Regions from separate parts of the Ureibacillus sp. FSL E2-3493 genome, predicted to be linked through region 3. Evidence: riboswitches for the same ligand, from Rfam matches in the RefSeq annotation. Region 3 holds a riboswitch; each other region holds the start of a gene.

Region 1 (7,439 bases), 1.5 Mb from region 3:
GTATTTTATCACTCTATTTACAAAGAAAATTTCAATGGGATCCAGGAAAGACATTATTCATTTCTGACCTTTTCATCATTTTAACAACTTTATATTCAATAGGATGGATTGGTTTCATTTATTCTTCCGTTTCCGCATTTATTGTGTCAGTTATCGTTTCCATATTTAAAAAGCGGATAGATGAAAAAATGAATAGAGATGAAGTTAAAGAACAGTTAACAAAGGAAAATGAATTAACTGAAATGCCAGTACTACAACAATAAAGGGGCAATCCATTTTGGATCGCCCCGCATCGATTATTTTAATGTTCGTTTTAAAAATTCTTTCGTTCTTTCTTGAGATGGGTTAACTAATACTTGTTCAGGAGGACCTTCTTCCACAATAACCCCTTTATCCATAAAAACAATCCGGTCCGATACTTCTCGAGCAAACTCCATTTCATGGGTTACGATAAGCATCGTTCTACCTTCATCTGCTAATTTACGCATTACCTTTAAAACTTCTCCTACCATTTCAGGATCTAGCGCAGATGTTGGTTCATCGAATAACATTACTTCCGGATCCATCGATAGCGCTCGAGCAATTGCTACCCGTTGCTTTTGTCCACCAGATAATTGTCGCGGTTTCGCATTAACATATTTCTCCATTCCAACAACAGATAAATAATTTAAAGCGTTTCTTTTTGCTTCTTCTTTTGTTCGTTTTAATACTTTTTGTTGTCCAATAATACAATTGCTTAAAACATTATGATTATCAAAAAGATTAAATTGTTGGAATACCATTCCTAAATGGGTACGGTAGCGTTTAATGTCATGTTGATCATTTAAAATATTCGTACCATTATATATAATATCGCCAGCCGTTGGCGTTTCTAATAAATTAATACAACGAAGTAGCGTGGATTTTCCAGAACCTGATGAACCGATTAAACAGACCACTTCACCTTTCGAAACTGAAAAGTTCACATCGCGTAAAACTTCATTGTTACCAAATGATTTATTTAGATGTTTGATTTCAATTACTTTTTCCATCTTGTTTACTCCTTACGCGATAAGATTTTAAATCGTTTGTTTTTGTTCTACTTTATAGGCATTTTTGCCATCCATTTTTCGTTCGATATAACGTAATATAAATGTAGCGGTTAATGTCATGATTAAATAGATGACACATGTTATAACGTAAGATTCTGCAAAGCGGAAGTTTGCACCGGCAATCGATTTTGTCGTAAAAAATAGTTCCGTTACACTAATTACACTTAATACCGCAGAGTCTTTAATATTCATAATGAATTGGTTACCCGTTGCAGGTAAAATATTTCGGAAAACTTGGGGTAAAATAACATGAAGCATCGTTTGAAAATGACTCATTCCAATCGATTCAGCTGCTTCATATTGACCTTTATCAATTGATGCAATCCCACCACGAACATATTCAGCCATGTAAGCACCTGTATTTAATCCGACAACGACAAGGGCAGCAACAAAGCGATCCAATTCTAATCCGTAAGCAGCTAAACCATAGAAAACAACCATTGCTTGTACAATCATTGGTGTACCACGGAAAATTTCCACATAAACTGTTAATATGAAATTGAATACTTTTAAAATAACAGATTTTATCGATTTCTTACGAAGGGGTATCGTATGCATAACACCGATAAACAATCCGATAAGAGCACCAATAATTGTACTAATAATAGCAATGACTAACGTCATATATGCGCCACGTAAATAACTTGGCCAATTCTCTTCTAGAATTGAGAGTAAAATATCTAAACTCATAAATATCCTCCTAAATATTTTAGAAAATCGAACATATCATAATTGAAGTTTCGATAGTAAAATCATCTTGCCTTATCTATTTCTCTGTTTGAAAAAATAGAGCCACTGGCCGGATAATTCGACCAGTGCTACTATGTGAAAATTATTTTGCTGCAGGTTGATTTGCAATTGCTTCATCCATTAACTGTTTGCGTTCTTCTTCAGAAATGGATTTTAATGTTTCATTAATTGCTTCTAAATTTTCATCGCCTTTTTTAAGACCAATTGCAACGGCTGTATCCTCTTCTTTCGTTTCAAAACCATCTTCCAACTCTACATATACAAAGTTTTCATTTGCAGCAGTCGAAGATACTGCCTCTGGTCTTTCAGCAACATAGCCGTCAATTACTCCAGATTCCAATGCAACTCGCATATGAGAGAAACTTTCCATCGCTGTTTCTTTTTGTACATCTGGAATTTGATCGATTACTTCATAATTTGTTGTGTTTAACTGAGAAGTGATTTTAGCACCTGCAAAATCCGCTAATGTTTTCGCATTGGCATATTTTCCACCAGCTTTTGTAACGATAACGAGTTCACTAGTGTAATAGTTTTCTGTAAAATCAATGACTTTTTTACGTTCATCGGTTGGACTCATACCTGCGATAATGGCATCAATTACACCTGATTCTAATGCTGGAAGTAGACCATCCCATTCTGTTTTAACAATCACTAATTTTTTCCCTAATGCATCGGCAACACGTTTTGCAATTTCTACATCATAGCCACCAGCATATTCTTCAGAACCTTCAATTTTAACTGCTCCGTTTGAATCATCCTGTTGTGTCCAGTTAAACGGTGCATAACCAGCTTCTAAACCTACTTTTAATACATCGCTATCTTCCTTTGAAGAGGATGATGAAGTACCTTCCTCAGAACTGCCACATGCAGCAAGTAAAATGACTGCTAATAAAGTCGTCATTAATAATGTGATTTTTTTCGACATCTTTCTCTCTCCTTTTACTTTTTTCGAGCTTATAACGCAAAAAGCGACCTAAGATGAACTTAGGTCGCTTGAATAGAAAAGCCCAAATCCTCTTACGCTCCCGATTGAGATAGCACCCCTCAGATGGTTGGGAAACTCCATCTGAGACAGTCCTGCAATTATTCACTGCAGACCCAGCATGAAGTAGAGAGCCTACTTACACACTTCGGCGACATTTCCTATTTTCCATATCATTGCTTTGCTCTAAGCTCCATGAAAAACTAATAAATATCGCGCCTCTACCCCACTCGTAACGTGAGGTTTTAATATTAAATTACTATTAATATGTTACTATATTAACATCTTTGTGTCAACATTGATTATTCTGATTAATAAAATATTCATATAGTTATATATTCCATTTTAAAGGTCGAAATATAAAAAACCTCTAGCAAAATAATTTCGCTAGAGGCTTCCTTATAATTAAGAATTTAAAAGTAAATCTTCAGGATTTTCAATTAACTCTTTAACTGTTTTTAAGAATCCAACAGAATCTTTACCATCGATAATACGGTGGTCATAAGAAAGAGCTACATACATCATTGGGCGGATTTCCACTTCCCCGTTAACAGCCACTGGACGGTTAACGATAGAGTGCATACCTAAAATACCAGCTTGAGTACCGTTCATAATAGGAGTAGACATTAATGAACCGAATACACCACCGTTTGTAATTGTAAATGATCCACCAGCCATGTCGTTTAGGCCTAATTTTTTGTCGCGAGCTTTTTTCGCTAATTCTGCGATATCTTTTTCGATTTCAGCAAAGTTTTTGCTATTTGCATCACGGACTACTGGTACAACTAAACCTTCTTCAGTTGAAACCGCAATACCGATATCAAAGAAGTTATTTAAATGGATTTCATCTCCAACGATTTGTGCATTAACGTATGGATATTTTTTAAGCGCCGCAACAACTGCTTTTGTGAAAAATGACATAAATCCAAGTTTGATATCGTTTGCTTTTACGAACTCTTCTTGTTTGCGTTTACGTAAAGCCATGATGTTTGTCATGTCAATTTCATTGAATGTTGTTAACATTGCAGTTGATTGTTTAACTTCTAATAAACGTTTTGCAATCGTTTGACGACGACGGCTCATTTTTTCAATTGTTACACGGTCAGATTCAGCTGCTGGTGTGAAAACAATCGGACCATTTGTAGATACAACTGGTGCTGCTGGTGCTGCTACAGGTGCTGTACCATGAGCAGCTACGTCTTGTACACGTACGCGACCTTGTGGATCTACTGGTGAAATTGATGCTAAATCAATGCCTTTTTCACGTGCTAATTTACGTGCTGCTGGAGAAGCAACAACGCGTTCGTTTGAAGTTTCTTCTACTACTGGAGTTGCAGCTGGTGCTGGTGTTGGTGCAGCTGCTACTGGTGTAGCTTCAGCTTTTGGAGCTTCTTCAGCTGGTGCTGGCGCTGCGCCTTCTCCAGCTTCAACAACAGCGATTACTTGACCTACAAGAACTGTATCGCCTTCTTCAGCTAGGATTTGAGTTAAAACGCCAGCTTCTTCAGAAATAATTTCAGCATTAACTTTATCAGTTTCTAATTCAACGATAAATTCGCCTTTTTCAACATGATCTCCAACTTTTTTTACCCACTGGGCAATTGTACCTTCTGTAATCGATTCTGCTAATTCAGGGACTTTAATTTCAGCCACTTTGATATCCTCCTTTGAATAAACATGTGTACCTTTGAAATAGAAGGCACAAATGCATCTACTAACATGTAATAGCCTATTTGAATATTAACATCAAAAGTTTATTTAGAAAGAGCTTCGTCAATAACTTTTGCTTGTGCAATTTTATGAGAATCCATGTCTCCTTCAGAAGTTGAAGACATTTCAGGACGACCAACATATTTCACTTTTTTACCATCAGCAAGGTCTAGCAAATATTCAAGTGCATATTTCCAAGGACCTTGGTTTTTAGGTTCTTCTTGTACCCAAACGATTTCTTTTGCATTTGGATATTTCGCAATAATTTCAGATATTTTTTGTGTTGGGAAAGGATATAGTTGTTCCACACGAATAATGTGTATGTTTTCATACCCTTTACCATCTTGAATACGATCTGCTAAATCAATTGTTACTTTACCTGAAGCAAGGATAATACGTTCTACTTTTTTCGCATTTCCACCTAAACCTGGTTGTTCAATTACTTCTTGGAATTTCCCTTCAGATAACTGCTCTAAAGATGCTGCAGCTAACGGATGGCGAAGTAATGATTTTGGTGAAACAATAACTAATGGACGGATTGCTTCAGTTCCAAGCATTTTCGCTTGTCGGCGAAGTAAGTGGAAGTAGTTACCTGCATTTGAACAGTTCGCTACAATCCAGTTATTCTCAGCTGATAATTGTAAATATCTTTCAATACGAGCTGATGAATGTTCCGGACCTTGTCCTTCAATTCCGTTTGGTAATAAAAGAACTAATCCTGATTTTTGACCCCATTTAGAGCGGGCAGATGAAATAAAGTTATCAAACATAATTTGGGCCATATTCGCAAAGTCACCGAACTGAGCTTCCCAAATTGTTAAAGCATTTTCATTTTCTAAATTATAACCATATTCAAAGCCAACAATTGCCGCCTCTGTTAATGGAGAATTATAAACAGTAAATGATGCTTTTGAATCCGATACGTTGTGTAATGGAACGAATTCTGCGCCATTATTTTTGTCATGAAGTACTAAATGGCGTTGAGAGAACGTACCACGTTGAGCATCTTGACCACTAATACGAATTGGGTTACCATCGCGTAAAATTGCAGCAAATGCTAATGTTTCTGCGTGACCCCAATCAATTTTATCCGTTTCTAATGCTTCTACACGTTTATTTAATATTTTTGCTAACTTGTTTTGAGGTTCAAAGCTTTCAGGCCAAGCAAGAAGATCTTCATTTATTTGTTTTAAATCTACTTTTGAAACGCTTGTTTCAACTTCTGGATATTCATTTTTCACTTCTTCTGGCATTTCGATTTCGAAGTGGCCTTTAGTAGCACCTACTTCTTTTACGTGATCATAAGAAGCTTGCATTTCTGCGTAAATTTCTTCATCCAGTTTTTTCACTTGTTCTAAAGAAAGAATTCCTTCATTAGCTAATTTTTCTCCATAAAGAACACGTACTGTTGGATGAGTTGAAACAATTTTATATGTTAAAGGATTGGTTACTGTTGGGTCATCCGTTTCGTTGTGACCGAATCGACGATATCCAATTAAGTCTATTAAAATATCTTTGCCAAAGGTTTGACGATATTCAAACGCTAAGTGGGCTACTTGTACAACTGCTTCAGGATCGTCAGCATTAACGTGAATTACTGGAATACCGTAACCTTTTGCCACGTCTGAAGAATAGCGAGTTGAACGAGAATCAAAATGTTCTGTTGTAAAACCAATCATATTATTTGAAATAATATGGATTGAACCACCCGTTGAGAAACCAGTTGTTTCCGCGTAGTTAAATGTTTCTTGAACGATTCCTTCCCCGGCAAATGCTGCATCACCATGTACAAGTACCGCTAATGCTTTTGATGCATCGTGAACAGGTGCACCTGGCTTTGTAGTATCTTCTTGAGCAGCACGAGTTGAACCTGTAATAATTGGACTTACAACTTCTAAGTGTGATGGGTTATAAGCTAATTTCACTTTCATTCCTGAGTCTTTTGTGTAAGTAGCTCCCATATGGTATTTCACATCACCAGTCCAACCTTTAGAAATTTCTAAAGTACCATCTTCAGGGAAGAAATAGTCATTTGGCACATGGGCAAAGTCTGCAAACATCATGTCATAAGGTTTATTTACTACATGTGTTAATACATTTAAACGGCCTCGGTGAGCCATACCGATTTGTAAAAATTTCATTTTCTCGTCATCGGCTTTTTTAACAATTTCGTCTAACAATACAACTAATGTATCTAAACCTTCAATTGAGAAGCGTTTTTGACCTACGAACGTTTTATGAATAAATCTTTCGAAATCTTCAACGCGTGTTAATCTTTCTAATAACTCTTTTTTCTGTTCAGTAGTTAAGCTTACAGTTGTTTTACCTGATTCAATTTTATCTTGAATCCATTGACGTTCTGCATCATCAACATGAGCATATTCATAAGCAATTTTTCCAGTATAAATTGCACGTAAATAGTCAATTGCTTGCTTTCCGTTGGTAACGCTTCCAGGGACATTATGAAAGAATAATGAAGCTGGCATTGCAGTTAGATCGGCTTCACTTAATCCGTAAGCGGATAATTCGATGCGTGAAGAATCTAATTGACGGTCTTTTAAAGGGTAAATATCCGCAGCTAAATGCCCGTGGGAACGTAGAGCATCAGCTAATTTAACCGCAGCAAATATTTTTTGAATATTGCCTGTTTCGTGTGCTACGCCTTCAACAGCAACTTGCTCTCCACCAAGAACTGGCGCACCAAATTGTTGGAAAAGGGTAACGAGTTCTGGTTCTACTTGTTCTGGAGACTGTAAATATAAATCATATTGCTCCATTACATAACCTAAGTTAGGACCAGAGAATGCTGACCAAGGGGAACCAGCAAATAATACATTGTTCGACATGAGAATAACCTCCAAATTTCGCCCTAAGGCAGTTCCATTGTTTTACCTAGAATATTATTT
Region 2 (7,439 bases), 660 kb from region 3:
ACGAGCATCATAGATTGATTGAGGAAGATCTTCCGCATGTTTCTTTAAGCCTTTTACATATTTAACAGCGTTAGGTCCAGCAACTGAACCACCATAAATCGCTGAAAGTAATGAGTTAGCACCTAGACGGTTTGCACCATGTTGTGAATAATCACATTCACCGGCAGCAAATAGACCAGGAATTTCAGTCATTTGATCATAATCTACCCATAGACCACCCATTGAGTAGTGAACAGCTGGGAAGATTTTCATTGGTAATTTACGTGGGTCATCCCCTACGAATTTTTCATAAATTTCGATGATACCACCAAGTTTAATATCTAACTCATGTGGATCTTTATGAGAAAGGTCAAGGTATACAACGTTTTCACCGTTAACACCTAATTTTTGGTTAACACATACGTCGAAGATTTCACGAGTCGCGATATCACGAGGTACTAAGTTACCATATGCAGGGTATTTTTCTTCTAAGAAGTACCAAGGTTTACCATCTTTATAAGTCCAAATACGTCCACCTTCACCACGTGCAGATTCAGACATTAGACGGTTTTTGTCGTCTCCAGGAATCGCTGTTGGGTGAATTTGAATCATTTCACCGTTTGCATAAGATGCACCTTGTTGGTAAACAATCGATGCAGCAGAACCAGTGTTAATGATTGAGTTTGTTGATTTACCGAAGATAATACCAGGACCACCTGTTGCCATAATAACAGCATCAGACCGGAATGAACGGATTTCTTCTGTTTTCATATCTTGAGCTACGATACCACGGCAATGACCTTCGTCGTCAAGAACAACGCCAAGGAATTCCCAATGTTCGTATTTCGTTACTAAACCATCTACTTCATAACGACGAACTTGCTCGTCCAACGCATAAAGTAATTGTTGACCAGTAGTGGCACCAGCAAATGCTGTACGGTGCATTAACGTACCACCGAAACGACGGAAGTCTAAAAGACCTTCTGGCGTACGGTTGAACATAACACCCATACGGTCAAATAAGTGAATGATACCAGGAGCGGCATCACACATTGCTTTAACAGGTGGTTGGTTCGCTAAGAAGTCCCCACCATATACTGTATCGTCAAAGTGGATCCATGGAGAATCCCCTTCACCTTTTGTATTAACTGCTCCATTAATTCCGCCTTGCGCACAAACAGAGTGTGAACGTTTTACGGGAACTAATGAGAATAATTCAACTTCAGTGCCTTCTTCGGCTGCTTTCATCGTAGCCATTAAGCCTGCTAAACCGCCACCTACGACGATGATTTTGCTTTTCGCCATGATTATTCCTCACTCCTCTTTCTTTGCTATAAAACTGCCAGGAAATGTTACTATGTTATTATACGAATGCTAGAATTGCAGCAACACCAATGATACTTAATAGAACGAAGAAGATCATCGTTACATAAGTTGCAACCTTTTGTGAACTTTTCGATTGTGTAATACCCCAGCTCACTAAGAATGACCAAATACCGTTTGCTAAGTGGAATGTAGCAGCTAAAATACCTAAAATGTAGAATGCTAACATAAACGGATTAGCAACGATTTCTTCCATCATATTAAAGTCAACATCTGCACCAAGAGCTTTTTGGATACGAGTTTGGAAGATGTGCCAAGCAATGAAAATAACAAGGAATACTCCCGAAATACGTTGCAACATGAACATCCAGTTACGGAATGTCCCGAAGCGCTGTATGTTTGAAGTGGCAGTAAAAGCAATAAACACACCATATAAACCGTGGAATAGAATTGGTATGTAGATTACTACCCACTCAACAATTAACAATAGCCAATGTGGAACCAATTCCATAATCCCTATTGAATTGTTGTAGTTTTCTTCTCCACCAGTAGCAGTGAAGTTCAGTGATAAGTGAAACACTAAGAACAGACCTACAGGAATAATACCTAATAGTGAATGTAAGCGTCTCCAGTAAAACTCATGATTTTTTGACAAGACTATTACCCCCCCTAGTACTTTTAAATACCCGAGCCAATTTCACTTCACGATTTTGTAAAGGTTCATAGATTGACTGTGTATTTCATAATGGTACAATATTATGACATGTCCATTGTACTCTCAAGAATTACGAGCGTCAAGGTTGCATACAATTTTTTATCTCATCATTTCATTAAAAAATATGCGCTATCTCGGTAGAATTTTCTCTTTTAAAGAATATTTTACTTTCTTATACTAAATAATGAAGAAATTAAGAAAGAGGTAATTTTAAAATGACTCACATCCACAACACTGTCCCAGCATTTGGCTACGAAATTATTCGAGATTATTTACTTCCTACCATTCTTGGAAAACATGAAAAGGATGTTCTTTACTGGGCAGGGAAAGATTTAGCCCGCAAATTTCCATGTACTGATATTCAGCTCATTATCTCCTTCTTCCAAGACGCAGGTTGGGGCGTTTTAACCCTTGATAAAGAGGAAAAGGATGGCTACATATTTCATCTAACAAATGACGCCGACTTATTAAAAATCGAAGAACGTTCCTTCCGACTAGAAGCAGGCTTCATCGCTCAACAAATTCAAGCATTACAAGGTTGTCTTACAGAATGTTTCGACGAAAAACGCGAGAAACAGCAACAAGTCGTCTTCACACTTAAATGGGATAAAAAAGAAAAAGTAGATTAATTCCTACATATTATAAAAGCCAATTCCAAAGACTACTCCCCTTCCATATCGACATGAAAGGGGATATCTATGGAATTGGCTTTTTAATTTACGTACTCTTCCACTAATTGAAACTCATCATGTAACACATTTGCTGCCCGGACCATTTCATCTTGCGGTACGACAACGGATACTTTAATCTCCGACGTACTGACCATTTTCACTATTATATTTTCTTTGCGTAATCGATCAAACATTTGGGCAGCGACACCTGGATTGGAAACCATTCCTGAACCAACAATTGAAACTTTTGCTAAGCCTACTTCAAAATCGGCAAAACTAAATCCTAATTGGGCTTTATTTTGTTCTAACACTTTAATAGCTTCAGCAAAATCTTCTTTTGCAATGGAGAAAGATACGGTTGGTTTCACTCCATCGATAGCTGCTTGAACGATAATATCTACGTCGATGTTAAACTTTGATAGAGTCATAAAAATATTCGCTAGAGAGGAATTTTCATAGGAATCAAAACCTACTGTTAACCGAATAATGTCTGCTTCATATGCTACACCACGAACAACTCTATTTTTCTCCATTTTTACCTCTCCTTTTATCCATGTCCCCTCGACATCGTTTGTGCTAGATCGAACGACGATCGGCATTTCATATTTTTTCGCTAGTTCCACTGCCCTCGGATGAACAAAAGTAGATCCTAAATGGGCCAGTTCAAGCATTTCATCATAGGTCACTTCTTTTAGTTTCCGAGCTTCCTTTACAACCGAGGATTCGGCTGTGTAAATTCCATCCTGCTCAGTTAATATTTCAACATATTCCGCATCTAGAACTGTACCAATGGCAATTGCTGTCGTTTCTGGACCGCCTTCCCCTAAAGTCCACAAATCTTTATATTGATCATAACCTTGAGAACCTGCCACAATAGCTATTTCCCCGTTATGTATCCGTTCAAGAAGAAAATCGTGGTGTATTTGTTCAATTAATATATTTCCATTGGACTTCACCGCTTCTATTCCTGCCTGCCAACCAGAAAGGGAAACTGCCTTACATCCTTTCTTTTCTAGTACAATCGCTAGTAAACTACTAGCAACTTGCGTGTTAATCGCTTTTAGCGCATGACTTTCTCTATCAGCAATTCTTTCGGTAAAAATCGACGAATAAGGAAGTAATTTTCCTTCTAGTAATTCAATAGAAGGAACAACTACTATAGTATTTTTTCCATTGTTTCGATGCTTTAAAATTCGTTCCGCTAGTTTATCAATTCTTTCCGGTGTTAAAAGGGAAGAACTGTCGACTTTCACTACAATTGTCTCCATTGGTACACACTCCTTTTACAACTTTCGAAAAAGTGTATTTTTCATCAATTCAGAAAACTTATACATTCATTATACCATTTCAAAATAAAAGCAGCTTCTCACTGAGTGTGAAAAGCTGCCTCAAAAATATACCGATCGGTAAAATCTTTTATGAGATAGCCCTCCAGAATCACTCTGACTGATTCTGACAGTCTTACACTTCTTAAATGCAAAACCAGCAAATAAATCTGAACAATGGATTTATCGCTTCGGCAAGTCTCCCTTTCACCACCTTTCCTAGGAATTGTTCATCCTCCAGATGGTTACTATTGAACCTTGCACCTCTATCATGTTCGTATTCATATTTAAACTTACAATAGCACACCGTTATTCCTTTGACAATGTGTCTTTATGAAAGTGATTGTAGATAGCCATTGCTGATGAACTTGGAATATGGGCTTCCATTAATTGCTCTATCGATGATTCTTTTATTTTCTTAATAGAACCGAAATGTTTCAGCAACTGTTGTTTCCTTTTCGGTCCAACCCCTTCAATGCCATCCAAGACGGATTGGATCGCATTTGTTTGATGTTGTTGACGTAAAAATGTAATTGCAAAACGATGGACTTCATCTTGAATACGTTGTAATAAATAAAATCCATCACTCGTTCTTTTCATTTCCACTGGGATTGGAGGTTCTCCGTACAATAATTGGGATGTATTATGTTTATCATCCTTTGCTAAACCTGCAATGGGAATGAATAATCCTAATTCATCTTCAATTACCTCCCGCGCCACTTCCATTTGCCCTTTCCCACCATCAATAATAATTAAATCTGGCAATGGTAAGTTTTCCTTTAACACCCTTGTATAGCGACGTCGAATTACTTCTTGCATAGCACCATAGTCATCGTGCTTAGCCGTTTCCCGCAATTTATATTTCCGATATTCCTTTTTTGCCGGTTTTCCATCGATGAACACGACCATTGCCGACACAGCATCCGCTCCGTGCATATGGCTATTATCGAAGGATTCAATTCGAAGAGGTGGGGCTATGTTCATGGCATTACCTAATTCTAAACAAGCCCCAACAGTTCGTTCTTCTTGCCGTTCAATTAATTGGAATTTTTCTCGAATGGCAATTTGAGCATTTTTCGTAGCTAAATCGACCAATTCCTTTTTCGAGCCTCGCTTCGGCGTAACAACTTTCATTTGTAAATAGTTTTCTAATAACGATTTTTCCACATTCGTCGGAATGAAAATTTCCTTCGGTTTAATATGCTCAGGTATATCGTAAAACCGACCGATAAACGTTTGGAATTCCTCTTCTGGTTCCCGGTATATTGGAAAGATGGATACATCCCTTTCAATTAATTTCCCTTGGCGTACAAAAAAGACTTGAACACACATCCACCCTTTTTCAACTGCATATCCAAAAATATCCCGGTTCGATAAATCACCCGAAACGATTTTTTGTTTTTGCATAACCGTTTCAATATGGGCAATTTGATCTCTATATTCCTTTGCCCGTTCAAATTCTAAATTTTCCGCTGCATCGAGCATTTTCTGTTGTAACTCTTTTTTCACATCTTCAAATCCACCATTTAGAAACTTTGTAATTTCCTCAATCATGTCATCATAAACATGTTCTTCAATCTCCTTTACACAAGGAGCTAAACATTGTCCTAAATGATAGTATAGGCAAACTTTATTCGGCAGTTTCATACATTTTCGTAACGGATACAACCGATCAAGCAGCTTTCTTGTTTCATTGGCTGCCCCTGCATTCGGATAAGGACCGAAATATTTCGCCTTATCCTTTTTAACTTTCCGTGTAATTAAAATGCGTGGATGTTTTTCATTCGTAATTTTTATATACGGATAGGATTTGTCATCTGTCAACATGATGTTATATTTCGGGTCATGCAATTTAATTAAATTTAATTCTAAAATTAAAGCTTCCAATTCACTGGATGTGACAATGTATTCGAAGTCTTCAATTTCACTTACTAACAGCTGGGTTTTACCATCATGGGAGCCGGTGAAATAGGAACGAACACGGTTTTTCAGGATTTTAGCCTTTCCAACATAAATAATCGTTCCTTGACGATCCTTCATTAAGTAACAACCAGGCTCATCGGGTAAAATCGCCAATTTATTTTGAATTGTTTCATTCATTTATATCACCCTAATAAGGTTTTTATATTCATTATAAAGGTTTAAAGAGGCAGATGGGAGAAATAATAAGAAACTATAAAGGAAAAAATGGCGTAAAAAAGGGATTTAATAAAAATGAAAAAATCTGCGCGACTCCTTTGGAAACAGCATTATGCTAATAACCGTGGAAAGTAAGCAGATTTTTAAAGGATAGGATGTCTTTTCTGACATACCTTTTTGTTTTCAAAAGAAATGTCCCAAAGATGAAAACCTTTGGGACAAGTATATTATTTGTGGTTGTTAATGAACTCAACTAATGCTTCTTTTGGTTGGAATCCAACAGTTTTGCCTTTTAATTCGCCATCTTTGAATAATAATAAAGTTGGGATAGACATTACTTGATATTCCGCAGCAGTAGCTTGGTTGTTATCTACATCAAGTTTTGCGATTTTTACTTGATCTCCGATTTCAGCATCGATTTCTTCTAAAACAGGAGCGATCATTTTACATGGTCCACACCAAGTAGCCCAAAAATCAACTAAAACAACGCCTGAAGCGATTTCTTCTGAAAAGTTTTGATCTGTTACATGAACAATTGCCATTTAAATAGCCTCCTTAAACTAACATCTGAATGTAGTATAGCACGATAGAAAAAATAGGAACAGTAAAGTGAACTCAAATTGAAATATAAAATTTACAATTTTTTTAGAATGCTAAATAAATAGACATTCGTAAAGCTATTCATAAAGAAAAACCTTACCTGTATTTTGGCAAGGTTTTTAACAAATTATCCATTAAGAATTTACTTTTAACGCTTTAAATTCTTCCACTAACATTGGAACGACTTCGAATAAGTCACCAACAATTCCGTAGTCAGCTACTTTGAAAATGTTAGCTTCTGGGTCTTTATTAATTGCTACAATCACTTTTGAATTAGACATACCGGCTAAATGTTGAATCGCACCTGAAATACCGCAAGCAATATAAAGATCCGGTGTCACCACTTTACCAGTTTGACCAATTTGTAGTGAATAATCACAATAATCTGCATCACATGCTCCACGAGAAGCGCCGACTGCACCGCCAAGTACATCAGCTAATTGTTGTAACGGTTCAAAACCTTCCGCCGATTTTACTCCGCGTCCACCTGCCACAACTACCTTTGCTTCTGATAAATCAACACCTGTAGAAGCTTTACGCACTACTTCTTTAATGATTGTACGTAAATTTTGAATGTCTACAGTTAGGGTTGCAACATCACCTGTACGACTTGCATCTTTTTCTAAAGGAGCGATGTTATTTGGACGAATCGTCACAAAGACAATACCATCTTTAATTTTTACTTTT
Region 3 (7,439 bases):
GCTTTTTGGTGACCTCCACCCCCATAACGTCCTGCAATTTCTGAAACATCCACATCATCACGATTTGTACGGAATGATATTCTTTTCCCGCCCATATTTAATATGGCAATGTAATCAAGATGGGGATGTTCCTTTGCTAATTCGTTCCCTACTTCGGAATGATAAGATTCAGCATAAACAACGCCAGCGTAAAACTTTCCAACTAATGCTTGTACAATCTCCCTTTTTTTCCTTCTTATATAGCGTTCAATTTTATCTTCTTCCATATTCAGCAACTTCTTTTCGAAGTCATCGAAGTCAAAATGGTCACTTGTACGAAGACGTTCAATCATTTTCAGTTCAAATTCGTCGATAGATACGAGAAAAAAAGGGAATTTAATGAATGGGCTTTATGATTTTCATTTTTTTCCCATTCCCATGTATCATATTGTCTTACAAGTTCAACAAATTCAGAAATAGCAGCACTTTCTTCTAAATGTTGATGGTAAACAAGATATTGATAAAATAAAGAAGTAGCAGAAGTTAACTTTCCACTTTCCTCCTCTACAACAACGTATCCCCATTCATAATCATTTAAATGTAAAGCGGTTTTGTGATGATCAATTAATTGGACATTCCCATGTTCTTTGTAATAACTTGTTAAACGTTTTTCATTCTCTTCATTAGGAGATAAATCCGTAATGAGTAAAAATGTATCTGGTGAATCATTTTCTAGAAAGTATTCAATTTCTCTATTAAGAGAAGATACTGAATTGTATCTCACTTTCACATCTTGACCAAAAGCAAGCTTCGCTAAAATACCACAGCCTACCCCATCCAAATCGTTATGGGACAATAATTTATACATACCACTTCACCTCAAATTGTAGTATGGATATTTAAATGCTATTTCATAATTTTCCTTCAGCAATTTTTTCAAGAAATTACTATGTAATCAACATTAATAGTTCTGTTGTCATTGACCTCTTTTCAACTTTTTCATAAACTACTATGAAATAATTTTGAAGGAGGTCTAGGAATGACTAAAAGTAGAAATCGTAATCCATCTCGTTATCCTGACCAAATTCAACAAGAAAAGATAGATGCGCTGAAAACCGATATTTTCATTGCAAAACTTGGTGCTATTGGCGGACTCATTTCAACTGTGGGAGGCATTATTTCTACTACAGCATCTTTCCTGGCCGTTCGAGATTTATTAGAAGACCTCGAAGAATATAAAAGTGAAGTAATTGCCAATAATTCGAATAGAAATATAGGTAGTAGTTATTATAACGATGCCAATGAAAGAATTGAAAACTTAGAAAAGCAAATGGAATATTTACTAAAAGAACTTGAAAAATTGAAAAGAACATAAAAACTCCACACAAGCATTTACTTATGTGGAGTATTGAACATTAGTTTAAAGAATATTTACCGAATCCATCGGAGCCCTCTCCAAATTGAATCGTGCTACCTTCTGGGATAAAATCAACTGCCTTTTTTGATGTTTCAAAAATAACATTTGAATTTAAAGGAAGTTCAGCAAATCTCCAGTTACCATCAGCAGTTGGATCAATGGTTTTATTTTGAATGATATAGTCAATAATCGCTTGACGATTTTCATCCGGATAAACTTCTACATATGATGCGTTTCGCACCCCTGGGAATGTTCCATTTGCACGATAATTATTTGTTGCTACGATAAATTCCTGTTCTAAATCAATTGGTTCGCCATTATATTGTAAATTTACAATACGACTTGCTTCTGGATGAATTAAATTTCCATCCGGATCATATTTTGCAGGTTGAGTTACATCAATTTCGTAAGTTACTCCATCAATAACATCATAATTGTAAGAACGGAAATTCGTATTAATTAGTTGTTGCTCATCTGTACTATTTGAGTCGATTTGATTGAATTGACCTGCAGACATTTCAAGCCATTCTTTTACATCAGCACCCGTAACTTTAAGGATTGCCAATGTATTATCATATAAATATAAATCGGCTACGTTTTTAATCGCAAGTTCACCGCTCGGAACAAATGTATAATATTCTGGATCACTGCGAGTTCCCGCTTTAAATGGTGCACCTGCTGATAATACTGGAAGATTTTCAAATTCCGTTCCTTTGATTTTCTCCTTCACATAAAGACTTTGAGCATCTGTTACAATTTGAATCGATGGGTCATCTAACACTTGTGAGAAATAACTATGGATATCAGCTGTTGTTTGCCCTACTGGTTGTCGAACATAATTTATCGTCCCATCATGGGCTTCTTTCACCGCTTCCGCCACATCTTGATCTACGTCAGATGAATCAGCAGCAATTTTGCGAACTTCCCCTGTTCCATTAACAACTTTCCAATCCTTACCTTTTTTCTCCAACGTTAAATCAATCACACCTAAATGACTTCCGTATTTACCTGGCATAACAACAGGAACACCATTCATCGTTCCTTCTTCTACATTGACACCAGTTAATGATGCATCCACATCTCCAGGAAATACTTGGTGGGCATGACCTGAAATGATTGCATCTACACCTTTTACTTTAGATAACAAATAAGTGACATCTTCTTCCCCTTCAGTATGTGTCATATCACCCATACCAGAGTGGGAAAGAACGACAATTACATCTGCCCCTTCTTTTTCCATGTCAGAAACAACATTTTCAACTGCATGTACTGAGTCATCTACCGTCACTTGTCCAAGTAAGTGAGACTTGTCCCAATTTAAAATTTGAGGTGGAACAATACCTGTTACACCAACTTTGACTGTAGACTCTTTGCCTTTTTCATCTACAACTTCTTTTTCAATAATGACATATGGCGTATACATATAATCACCTGTACTTGCATCACGTACATTCGCATTAACAAATGGGAAATCAGCATCATCATAAACTTCATCTAAATAATCTAATCCATAATTAAATTCATGGTTCCCAAGAGTCGATGCATCATAATCTAACAGTTCCATTGCCGTTATCGATGGATGTTCTTCCCCTTCTTCTAAAACATCAACCGATTGTTTATAAGAACCTAATGGAGTTCCTTGAATCGTATCACCATTATCAAATAATAATGTGTTGCTATTTTCTTTACGCGCTTCTTTAATTAATGTTGCTGTTTTAACAAGACCTAAACTGTTCGATTCAGTATCTTTGTAGTAGTCATAATTCATTAAATTTGTATGAATGTCTGATGTACCTAAAATACGTAAATCAACGGTTGTTTTATATTCTTCAAGAAAAGCGTTTAATAGTTGATATAATTGATATTCAGAAATGACATTTTTCGGTTTTAACGTTTTTCCTTCAAAACTATTTAAAAACCCATATTCAACCGCTTTTGCAAATTCATCACGATTTTCTTTTTTAATTGCATGATAATCTTTATATTTCTTTAAAGTATCTTCTGAGTACGTTTTGTCATCATCTAGCATATGAACAAGGCTGACAACGGCTTCCTCTAAGGTCATTTTTCCCTCTGGTGCAAAACGTTTATCCGTCTTTCCTTCGATGAGTTGTAATTCAATTGCTTTTTCAATATACGGTTTTAAAGAATCAGGAACATCTTTAAAGTTAACCGTTTTGCCTGAACCTAATTCTACATCCATAGCTTCAATAACTGTTTTTACATATTCGCCACGTGTTACCTCATCTACTTTTTTAGCACTTGCTTGTTCAATATTTGTCATACCGACAACAGCTATCGATAAAGCTAAGGCAGAGGCGGAAACTTTCTTCCACATTAAAACTCATCTCCCATTTATAAGACTTTTCAAACAATTAAATAATATCAAAAAGTAAGATATAAATATACTTATTTATTAATATTTAACAGTTTTATAATATTGTTTGCTATCTAGCAATAATCGTCTCAAAAATGGGGCAATATTATATGTATCATTTTTAAAGGCTGACACAAAAAATGAAGTTTTTTGTATCAGCCCCCAGTCACTCTAAATTTTCAATTATTGTCCAGAACGTCCTTTTAATTGTGACTCTGCCATTTGAACAAGACGTTTTGTAATTTCACCACCAACTGAACCATTCGCGCGTGAAGCATCTTCAGGTCCAAGGTTCACACCAAATTCTTGTGCGATTTCATATTTCATTTGATCCATTGCAGCTTGTGCACCAGGAAACAGTAGTTTATTTGAACTTCTATTAGAAGCCATTTTCTTCACCTCCTTGTGATATTAGAATGTTCCAGGTGCGCTAATTAATACTGTGATAAATCATTCCACCAAAGTATCAATTTCCCTCGTATACTTTCATACTAATTTTGTCAAAAAAATTTACATGTAAATAAAATCAAAAGGTCATAATAAAATTCAAATAACAATTACATGTCTTTTTTATTCGTTTTATGACGGAAATTTCACTAAATAAATGTTTAATTTCAAGGCTTATTAATAAAACCACGTTGAAATAGCTTTTCAAAATCTTTATATGGTAGATGAAAAAAATGACAGTTAAAGTATTGCAATCTTACGTTTAAACATGTATGATTTTAATAATTAAATATTCACTTATTTCAATTACCTTTTGAAGTAAGGATAGAGGAGCAAAGACCATCAGTACGCAATTTGAGGATAATGAGATCCTATGACAATTGTGGAAAGGGGAATTTGCCGAAGCTTTTGAGAGCCTCATTATCTCGAAGCTGGTTCTGTTATTGAACAAATGCAGGACTGTCATATAGGTTTCTATATGGAGGGCTATCTTACGCAAAGAAATGAAGTTTATTTCTACGCAACAACGATCCCTCGTTGTTGCTTTTTTGCGTTTACTTAACTTAACGCCCTTCTCCCTCTATTTTCTAATAAAATATAAGGATGTGGAGAAGTATGAATTTCGGAAAAATTTTAACTGCTATGGTGACTCCCTTTAATGAACGGGAAGAAATTGATTGGGTGGCTACCGAAAACTTAATTAATTATTTGCTTGCCAACGGTACAGATGCTTTAGTCATTTCAGGTACGACTGGAGAATCCCCAACTTTATCAGAAGATGAAAAGGTAGAATTATTTAAATTTACTGTGAAGGTTGTAGATGGGAGAGTTCCGATTATTGCCGGTACAGGTTCTTACAACACAAAAGCCTCGATTGAATTAACAAAACAGGCTGAAAACGTTGGTGTGGATGGCATCATGTTAGTAGCTCCATACTATAACAAACCTTCTCAAGAAGGATTGTATCGACACTTCAAAGCAATTGCAGATGAAACATCCTTACCAATCATTCTATACAATGTACCTGGTCGCAGCATTGTAAGTCTTTCAGTTGAAACGATTGTTCGTCTTTCAGCAATACCAAATATCGTTGCGATTAAAGAAGCTAGTGGTAATTTAGATGCAATGGCTGAAATTATCGAAAAAACACCTAGTAATTTTTCATTATATAGCGGGGATGATGGCTTAACATTACCTGTCTTATCCATTGGAGGAGCTGGTGTCATTTCAGTGGCGTCTCATATTATTGGTCAAGAGATGCAAGCGATGATTAAAAAATTCCTAATCGGGAACTTAAGTGAAGCAGCAAAGGACCATCGTAAATTGTTACCTATCATGAAAGTACTTTTTGCTACTCCTAATCCGACTTCAGTAAAAGCAGCTTTAAATTTAAACGGAATTCCGGTTGGTGGTGTACGTTTACCAATGGTGCCACTAAACAAATTAGAACTCGATTCATTGAAAGAGGTTTTAAATACTCAACATAAAGTCATTTCTTAAATAATCGATTATTCCAAAGTTTCCAAAGAGATCGTCTTCCAATTGACGATCTCTTTTCTATTACATATGTTTTAACTTCCCCTCCATCTATTTACTTTTTGACAGAAGTTTGAGTAACATGTCTGTTATTAGAATTATGTACCAAATATAACACTTTCCTCCATTCCTTCCTATATTTTATATCAAAATATTTCACAGTGTATTCCCATGCAAAGCAATCTGAAGAAAATATACTTTTAACAACAGAAAAACAAATAGTACATTCCCTATTATTAATGGAAGTAATCCCTTCATTCTAATGGGAGTAAAATACGGCGAACTTATTAAAAAATAAAAAAAGGCACTGTAAATAAACAGTGCGATGACCATTCATTATTCCTCTTTAATAAACCGTACTTCATCATATCCACAAGACTTACAAACCATTAAATGGGGACAAATTTGATCTTTTGCCGTATTAGGATAACCATCTCCCATTTTGACCGTTTCTTCATCATTATAGTGTCCATAAGGATCCAAATAATCAGACACTTTCCCTGAATCCTCTAATGTCGTATGACATTTTGGGCAATTTACTTCTAACGTTTTTAATGAATTACATAAAGGACATATAGCCATTCGTATCACTCCTTTGCATTATAGTATCCATATTTTTGCTAATACTATGTAAACGCACCTTAAATAGAAACCCATTTTGAATAACATGACATTTTCTACATGAAATTGGGCAATCTAAAGGACAGCTAAAAGTAATGGAGGAAATCAGGATGAAAAAGGAAGAGAAACTAAATGAAGAAGCTGCATTAAATAACAACTTAGACTCAGCTACTTTAAGAGCGAACATGGAAATTGCTAAAGAACACGTACAAGCAAAAGCAACAAAAACTGCAACTCAAAAAAAAGAATAATACAAATCGGTTCTAACTTCATTTCGAAGAAGGTAACAATAAACTTTGTTTATGTTGCCTTTTTATTTTATGCGAAAACGATATAGTGAGTTAAAATCGGTATTACACTTTATAAACCCATAGCATTTAAATTATGTAATTTATTTAGTTCGATCCATAGTATTGTTTTAAAATAACCACTTCCCTTATATGAATCCCCTTAAGATATTAACTATCATTGATAAAAGAGGGTTTAACCCGCTCCGAAATAGCATTGGAAAATGTGTTAATATTTTAAGAGATTGAAAATTCAATAAAAGGGGTGTTCGTTGATGAATACATACAAAATCGCTGTTATTCCTGGGGATGGTATTGGAAAAGAAGTCGTTCCAGCAGCTATCGAAGTATTGGATAGTATTGCAAAGTTGGACGGCAGCTTCAAGTTCGAATGGACTTATTTTCCTTGGGGTTGTGATTACTATTTAGAACATGGTGAAATGATGCCTGAGGATGGATTAGAAACATTAAAACAATATGATCAAATTTTTTTAGGGGCGGTCGGCATGCCCGAACTTGTACCTGATCATATTTCACTTTGGGGTCTTCTTATTAAAATACGCCGTGGAATGAAACAGTCCATTAATGTGCGACCCGCAAAACTGTTAGCTGGATTACAATCCCCATTAAAGAATCCACAAAACTTTGATATTACTGTTGTTAGGGAAAACTCAGAAGGTGAATATTCGGACAGCGGAGGTCGTATTCATACTGGCGAAGATGGAATCGCTATTCAAAATGCAATCTTCACTAGAAAAAGTACGGAACGCGCTAT

The links. A riboswitch is a leader RNA that binds a small molecule or an ion and turns the genes downstream of it on or off. The one in region 3 is predicted to bind lysine.
Region 1: another riboswitch for lysine. It lies ahead of MHH69_RS07675 (transporter substrate-binding domain-containing protein); the one in region 3 lies ahead of dapA (4-hydroxy-tetrahydrodipicolinate synthase).
Region 2: another riboswitch for lysine. It lies ahead of MHH69_RS12190 (aspartate kinase); the one in region 3 lies ahead of dapA (4-hydroxy-tetrahydrodipicolinate synthase).

What each region holds. Positions count from the first base shown of each region.
Region 1 covers NZ_JBBOPK010000001.1:1,506,430-1,513,868, reverse strand. Annotated here, with positions in the region: partial or broken gene MHH69_RS07690 (YitT family protein) at 1-263, shown strand, start outside; gene MHH69_RS07685 (amino acid ABC transporter ATP-binding protein) at 297-1,031, opposite strand; gene MHH69_RS07680 (amino acid ABC transporter permease) at 1,059-1,781, opposite strand; gene MHH69_RS07675 (transporter substrate-binding domain-containing protein) at 1,924-2,766, opposite strand; lysine riboswitch at 2,869-3,055, opposite strand; gene odhB (2-oxoglutarate dehydrogenase complex dihydrolipoyllysine-residue succinyltransferase) at 3,229-4,476, opposite strand; gene MHH69_RS07665 (2-oxoglutarate dehydrogenase E1 component) at 4,578-7,379, opposite strand.
Region 2 covers NZ_JBBOPK010000001.1:2,360,971-2,368,409, forward strand. Annotated here, with positions in the region: gene sdhA (succinate dehydrogenase flavoprotein subunit) at 1-1,284, opposite strand, end outside; gene MHH69_RS12180 (succinate dehydrogenase cytochrome b558 subunit) at 1,343-1,957, opposite strand; gene MHH69_RS12185 (YslB family protein) at 2,233-2,646, shown strand; gene MHH69_RS12190 (aspartate kinase) at 2,730-3,956, opposite strand; lysine riboswitch at 4,105-4,290, opposite strand; gene uvrC (excinuclease ABC subunit UvrC) at 4,323-6,113, opposite strand; gene trxA (thioredoxin) at 6,380-6,694, opposite strand; gene MHH69_RS12205 (electron transfer flavoprotein subunit alpha/FixB family protein) at 6,887-7,439, opposite strand, start outside.
Region 3 covers NZ_JBBOPK010000001.1:3,025,728-3,033,166, forward strand. Annotated here, with positions in the region: partial or broken gene MHH69_RS15605 (DHH family phosphoesterase) at 1-847, opposite strand, end outside; gene MHH69_RS15610 (hypothetical protein) at 1,019-1,354, shown strand; gene MHH69_RS15615 (bifunctional 2',3'-cyclic-nucleotide 2'-phosphodiesterase/3'-nucleotidase) at 1,395-3,734, opposite strand; gene MHH69_RS15620 (alpha/beta-type small acid-soluble spore protein) at 3,957-4,163, opposite strand; lysine riboswitch at 4,538-4,717, shown strand; gene dapA (4-hydroxy-tetrahydrodipicolinate synthase) at 4,836-5,720, shown strand; gene MHH69_RS15630 (hypothetical protein) at 6,093-6,338, opposite strand; gene MHH69_RS15635 (hypothetical protein) at 6,488-6,628, shown strand; gene MHH69_RS15640 (tartrate dehydrogenase) at 6,940-7,439, shown strand, end outside.